2 regions of the Streptomyces sp. NPDC093795 genome follow, and region 1 is predicted to be linked to the other one. Evidence: predicted binding sites of a transcription regulator. Region 1 holds the regulator's gene; the other holds the start of a gene.
What was found. Region 1 encodes HspR, which represses chaperone genes until heat shock. Its sites were predicted from a motif close to TTGAGNNNNNNNNNCTCAA; they were not measured.

Region 1 (3,406 bases):
AGCTCGTGGGCGGGTTCAAGTCGGTCGCCGAATCGATGGAGACCGTCGTCGCCAAGATGGGTCTGCAGCAGTTCGGCAAGGAGGGCGAGCCCTTCGACCCGACGATCCACGAGGCCCTGATGCACTCGTACGCGCCGGACGTCACCGAGACGACCTGCGTGGCGATCCTGCAGCCCGGGTATCGGATCGGCGAGCGGACCATCAGGCCCGCCCGCGTGGCCGTCGCCGAGCCCCAGCCGGGCGCGGCCCCGGCCAAGGAGGACGGTACGCCGGCCGACGAGGAGAGCGGTGCCCCCGAGGAGGGGTAGCGCGACGATCACCGGAGCAGTCCGGAAGGAGGGACGTCGATGAGCACGAAGGACTTCGTCGAGAAGGACTACTACAAGGTCCTCGGCGTCCCCAAGGACGCCACCGACGCCGAGATCAAGAAGGCGTACCGAAAGCTCGCCCGCGAGAACCACCCGGACGCCAACAAGGGCGACAGCAAGGCGGAAGCGCGCTTCAAGGAGATCTCCGAGGCGAACGACGTCCTCGGCGACCCCAAGAAGCGCAAGGAGTACGACGAGGCCCGTGCCCTCTTCGGGAACGGCGGCTTCCGGTCACCCGGTGGCCCCGGCGGCGGCTCGTTCAACTTCGACCTGGGCGACCTCTTCGGCGGCGCCCAGGGCGGCCACGCCGGAGCGGGTGGTTTCGGCGGCGGTGGCGGGATCGGGGACGTCTTCGGCGGCCTCTTCAACCGCGGCGGGGGTGCGGGGGCCCGTACCCAGCCGCGGCGCGGCCAGGACATCGAGTCCGAGGTGACGCTCAGCTTCACCGAGGCCATCGAGGGCGCGACCGTACCGCTGCGGATGTCGAGCCAGCAGCCGTGCACGGCGTGTTCGGGCACCGGCGACAAGAACGGCACCCCCCGGGTGTGCCCGACCTGCGTCGGCACCGGGCAGGTCTCGCGCGGCAGCGGCGGCGGCTTCTCGCTCACCGACCCGTGCGTGGACTGCAAGGGCCGCGGCCTGATCGCGGAGAACCCCTGCGAGATCTGCAAGGGCAGCGGCCGGGCCAAGTCCTCCCGCACCATGCAGGTCCGCATCCCGGCGGGCGTGAGCGACAACCAGAAGATCCGGCTGCGCGGCAAGGGAGCGCCGGGCGAGCGCGGCGGGCAGAACGGCGATCTGTACGTCGTCGTGCACGTCGACGTCCACCCGGTCTTCGGCCGCAAGGACGACAACCTCACCGTCACCGTGCCGGTCTCCTTCACGGAGGCGGCGCTCGGCGGCGAGATCAAGGTGCCGACCCTCGGCGGCCCCGCGGTCACCCTCAAGCTGCCCGCGGGCACCCCGAACGGCCGGACCATGCGCGCCCGCGGCAAGGGCGCGATCCGCAAGGACGGCACCCGCGGCGACCTCCTCGTGACGGTCGAGGTCGCGGTGCCGCAGGAGCTGGACGACAAGGCACGTGACGCCCTGGAGACCTACCGCGAGGCGACCGCCTCCGAGGACCCGCGGGCGGAGCTGTTCCAGGCCGCGAAGGGAGCGTGACCCGTGGACGGGCGCCGACGACAGCCGGGATTCGGCAGCAGGGCGTACGAACTGACCGACGAGTCGCCGGTGTACGTCATCTCGGTGGCGGCCCAGCTCTCGGGCCTGCACCCGCAGACCCTGCGGCAGTACGACCGGCTCGGCCTGGTCTCCCCGGACCGTACGGCCGGCCGGGGCAGGCGCTACTCGGCCCGTGACATCGAGCTGCTCCGTCAGGTGCAGCAGCTGTCGCAGGACGAGGGCATCAACCTGGCCGGGATCAAGCGGATCATCGAGCTGGAGAACCAGGTCGCGGCGCTGCAGAGCCGGATCGCCGAGCTGTCGGCCGCGGTCGACGGCGCGGCGGCGGCGATGCGGCAGCGCGAGGCCCAGGTGCACGCCTCGTACCGGCGCGACCTGGTGCCGTACCAGGACGTGCAGCAGGCGAGCGCCCTCGTGGTGTGGCGCCCCAACCGCGGCGAGTAGTGCGCAGTGCGTACGTGAGGCCCCTTCCGTTCCGGCGGAGGGGGCCTCAGGTGCTTGAGGCGTCGGGTCGAGGGACCCCTGTGGGTCAGGGGATCAGCTCGGACACGATGTCGCCCACCGTCTCCCACCAGGGCGCGGCGCCCGTCCCGAAGGCAGCGGCGAGCGCGGTGCCGAGGGCGATGTCGCGGGGTGTCGCGCCGGGTTCCCAGGTGTCGATGACCCGGCCGTCGCCCGAGCTCTGGAGGGTGCCGATCCGCCGCCTGCCCCGGGTCAGGCGGCTCTCGGCGTACCCGCAGGGGATCAGCCGGTAGCGCGTGCCGCCGGTCCGCACGTCGACCCGGTAGGAGCGCCGCAGGAGCCGTCCGCGGGCCGGCCGGATGGTGGCGGGGGCCCCGTCGACGGTGAGCGTGAGCAGGGCGGCTCTGCGGGTCCCGAGGGGGATGTGGGTGTCGGGGCGGGCCCCGGGGGCCCGTACGAGCTCCACGGTGGGCAGCCCGTGCCCGGAGACGCGCAGGGTTCCGGCGGGGCCGTCGAGGTCGATCTGTACGTACACGGTGGTCAGTCGTTCCGTCCGATGCCGGTCAGGTGTCTCGCCGGCCGGTTGTCCCCTTCGAGGATGCCCGACCGGGAGATGAGGTAGCCGAGCTGGGCCCGGCTGCCGCTGCCGAGGGCGGCGGCGAGTTTGGCGATGTGGGCGCGGCAGGTGCGCACGTTCATGCCGAGGCGGCGGGCGATGGCCTCGTCGACGTGGCCCTCGACGAGGAGCTTGGCGATGGAGCGCTGGACGCCCCCTATGCCGTCCACGGAGGGGCTGTACGGGATCTCCTCCTCCCAGGGCACGCCGTGCAGCCAGAACTGGTCGAAGACGCCGACGAGGTACTGGACGAGGCCTTCGTGGCGCAGTTCGAGGGCGACCTGGCGGTCGCTGCGCGCGGGCACGAAGGCGACCTTGCGGTCGACGATGATCAGCCGGTCGACGATCTCTTCCAGGGTGCGCAGTTCGAGCCCGTAGGGGGCGACCCGTTCGACGTAGGCGAGGGTGGCGGGGTGGTGCCGGGCGGTGTGCTGGTAGAGCGTCCGCATCCGGACACCGCGGTCGAGGAGCGGCTCCATGCGGCGCAGGGCCGCTTCGAGGGTCTCGGGGCGGCGGCCGCTGCCGGGCTGGATGGTGAGGAGTTCCTCGGTGCACTCGTTGATGGCGCGGTCGAGGGCGGCGTTGATGACGCTGAGGCCTTCGAGGACGGTGATCGCCTGGGTGCCGGAAGGATCCTGCGTGTGGAGGGCCATGAACGGCTCGAACGCGTCGGCGAGCGCGATGGCGTGCTGCCGGCGGGCCTGTATCTCCCGCTCGATGGGGTGCACGAGCTGGCTGAGGGCGATCGACGGCGGTACGGGACGCAGCCACTGGC
Region 2 (3,406 bases), on a different contig from region 1:
CGCCGGTCATGGCCACGTCCGTGCGGACCTGACGGCCGCTCAGCAGGGAGGCGAGGGCGGTCGTCATGGTGACGCCCGCGCTCGGGCCGTCCTTGGGGACCGCGCCCGCCGGGAAGTGGATGTGCACGCCCCGGTCCTTCAGGCCGGTGACGGGCAGCTCCAGTTCGGCGCCGTGCGAGCGGAGGAAGGAGAGCGCGATCTGAGCCGACTCCTTCATCACGTCGCCCAGCTGGCCGGTGAGGGTAAGGCCCGCCGCGCCGGTCTCCGGGTCGGCGAGGGACGCCTCGACGAAGAGGACGTCACCGCCCGCGCCGGTCACGGCGAGGCCGGTGGCGACGCCCGGCACGGCGGTGCGGCGCTCGGCCGGGTCCTGGGCCGACTCCGGCACGTGGTGCGGCCGTCCGATGAGGTCCCGCAGGTCGTCCGGGGTGACCGTGAACGGCAGTGCGCGGTCGCCGAGTTCCGCCTGGGCCGCGACCTTGCGGAGCAGCCGGGAGACGGCCCGCTCCAGGGTGCGGACGCCCGCCTCGCGGGTGTACTCGCCGGCCAGCTTGCGCAGGCTCGCGTCCTCCAGGACGACCTCGCCGGGTTCGAGGCCGGCGCGCTCCAGCTGCCTGGGCAGCAGGTGGTCGCGGGCGATGACGACCTTCTCGTCCTCGGTGTAGCCGTCGAGCCTGACCAGCTCCATGCGGTCGAGGAGGGCTTCGGGGATGGCTTCGAGGACGTTGGCGGTGGCGAGGAAGACGACGTCGGAGAGGTCGAGTTCGACCTCCAGGTAGTGGTCGCGGAAGGTGTGGTTCTGCGCCGGGTCGAGGACTTCGAGGAGCGCCGCCGCGGGGTCGCCGCGGAAGTCGGAGCCGACCTTGTCGATCTCGTCGAGCAGGACCACCGGGTTCATGGACCCGGCTTCCTTGATGGCCCGGACGATCCGGCCGGGGAGGGCGCCGACGTAGGTCCTGCGGTGGCCGCGGATCTCCGCCTCGTCCCGTACGCCGCCGAGGGCGACCCGGACGAACTCGCGTCCCATCGCGTGCGCGACGGACTCGCCGAGGGAGGTCTTGCCGACGCCGGGCGGGCCGACGAGGGCGAGTACGGCTCCGCCGCGGCGGCCGCCGACGACGCCGAGGCCGCGCTCGGAGCGCCGCTTGCGGACGGCCAGGTACTCGGTGATCCGTTCCTTCACGTCGTCGAGGCCCGCGTGTTCGGCGTCGAGGACGGCGCGGGCGCCGCGGATGTCGAACCGGTCCTCCGTCCGCTCGTTCCAAGGGAGTTCGAGGACGGTGTCCAGCCAGGTGCGGATCCAGGAGCCCTCGGGGGACTGGTCGCTGGACCGCTCCAGCTTCTCGACCTCCTTGAGGGCGGCTTCGCGGACCTTCTCGGGCAGGTCGGCCGCCTCCACGCGGGCGCGGTAGTCGTCGGACTCGTCACCCTCGGCCTCGCCGTTGAGGTCGCGGAGTTCCTTGCGGACGGCTTCGAGCTGGCGGCGGAGCAGGAACTCGCGCTGCTGCTTGTCGACGCCCTCCTGGACGTCCTTGGCGATGGTCTCGGCGACGTCCTGCTCGGCGAGGTGCTCGCGGAGCTGGGCGGTGGCGAGCTTGAGGCGGGCGACGGGGTCGGCGGTCTCCAGGAGGGCGACCTTCTGCTCGACGGTGAGGAAGGGCGAGTAGCCGGCGTTGTCGGCGAGGGCGCCGACGCCGTCGATCTGCTGGACGCGGTCGACGACCTGCCAGGCGCCGCGCTTCTTGAGCCAGCTGGTGGCGAGCGCCTTGTACTCCTTGACCAGGTCGGTGACCTGGCCGGGCAGCGGGTCGGGCAGCGTCTCCTCGACGGTGCCGCCCTCGACCCACAGGGCCGCGCCGGGCCCGGTCGTACCGGCGCCGATGCGTACGCGGCCGAGGGCGCGGATCAGTGCGCCGGGGTCGCCGTCGGAGAGCCGGCCGACCTGCTCGACGGTGCCCAGGACGCCGGTCGCGGCGTAGGTCCCGTCGACGCGGGGCACGAGCAGGACCCGCGGCTTGCCCGCTCCGGGCCGCGCGGCGGCCTGGGCGGCCTCCACGGCGGCCCGTACGTCGTTGTCGGAGAGGTCCAGCGGCACCACCATTCCGGGCAGCACGACCTCGTCGTCGAGCGGCAGGACGGGCAGAGTGAGCGGCACGGACGCCTTGGACTCAGAAGCCATGATCTCCCCTTCGGCAGTCAAGTTGAGCTATGTCGACTCAATGCATGTGAGCCCGTGGATGTTCCCGGACGCGCGTTCGCTCTGAGCGATCACCCCTCCCGCCTGCGGGACTCAGCCGCTGTAATGCCTCCATGGATATGGCGTCTATTACATCTGCGTGGGTGGCGGGGTGGACGGTCTCCCGGGGGACCCCGGCCGCCGTCGCCCAGCCCTGGGGGTACCGGATCGACGTGGGCCTCCCCCGGCATGTCGTACGGCACGTCCTGCCCGCCCCGGACGCGGCCTCCGTCGGGGCGCTCTGCACCCGGCTCACCGCCCCGTACAGCTGGCTCAAGGTCATGGCGGCGCCCGAGGACGTGGAGCCGTGGATCACCGAGGGGTGGACGGTCCCCGACGACCCGGGCTTCATGATGGTCAAGCCGCTCGACCCCGGGGCCCGGCCCGCGCCGCCCGAGGGGTACGCCAGGACCACCGAGGTCCGGGACGGTGTCATCCGGGTCCGGGTCCTCGCCCCCGACGGCACCCTCGCCGCGCGCGGCCAGATAGCCCCGACCGGCTCGACCGCCGTCGCCGACCAGATCGAGACCGACCCCGCGCACCGGCGGCGCGGCCTCGGCGCCAACGTCATGCTCACCCTTGAGGCCGCCGCCGCCCAGGCGGGCGCGGAGACCGGAGTGCTCTCCGCGACCACGGACGGCCTCGCGCTGTACGACTCGCTCGACTGGCGCTACCGGGGGCCGCTCACCGGCATCGTCCGCACGGAGCCCCCCACGGAGACCTGACCGCCGGACCCCGGAACCCTGGGCATCCGGCTGCGCGGGGCAGCCCGGACGGGGCATGCTCGGTCCATGGTGCGAGGCGTACGGAAGACTCGGCGAGGGGCACGGGACGCGGGGCGCGGCGTACGGACTCGGCGTGGGGCCCTGCTCCTCGCGGCCGCCCTCACCCTCGGCGCCGGCGGTGCCGTCGGCGCGACCGGCTGCGGGCCGGAGACATCTCCGGCGCCCGGCGGCCCGGCGTCGGCCACGAGCGCGCCGACCGGGCCCACCACCCCGGCCGCGTCCTCCGATCCGGCCACGAGCACGCCCCCCGCGCCCACCACTCCGCCCCGGACCGCCACCCCGCCCGGGACGATCGCGCCCACCGAGGAGCCGCGAGGCCAGGAGGTGCTCGTCGAGGTGGTCGTCAGCGGCGGGCTCGCCGGGGTCCGCAACCAGCTGATCGTCC

Region 2: lon (endopeptidase La) is a predicted target of HspR. The motif match lies at 2,202-2,220, and genes of this name have one in related genera.

Annotation. Positions count from the first base shown of each region.
Region 1 is NZ_JBIWIO010000006.1:225,185-228,590, reverse strand. Features, by position in the region: gene grpE (nucleotide exchange factor GrpE) at 1-308, shown strand, start outside; gene dnaJ (molecular chaperone DnaJ) at 348-1,532, shown strand; gene ACIRB7_RS18435 (heat shock protein transcriptional repressor HspR) at 1,536-1,997, shown strand; gene ACIRB7_RS18430 (hypothetical protein) at 2,083-2,550, opposite strand; gene ACIRB7_RS18425 (helix-turn-helix transcriptional regulator) at 2,556-3,406, opposite strand, start outside.
Region 2 is NZ_JBIWIO010000017.1:11,809-15,214, forward strand. Features, by position in the region: gene lon (endopeptidase La) at 1-2,179, opposite strand, end outside; gene ACIRB7_RS32710 (GNAT family N-acetyltransferase) at 2,311-2,961, shown strand; gene ACIRB7_RS32715 (hypothetical protein) at 3,028-3,406, shown strand, end outside.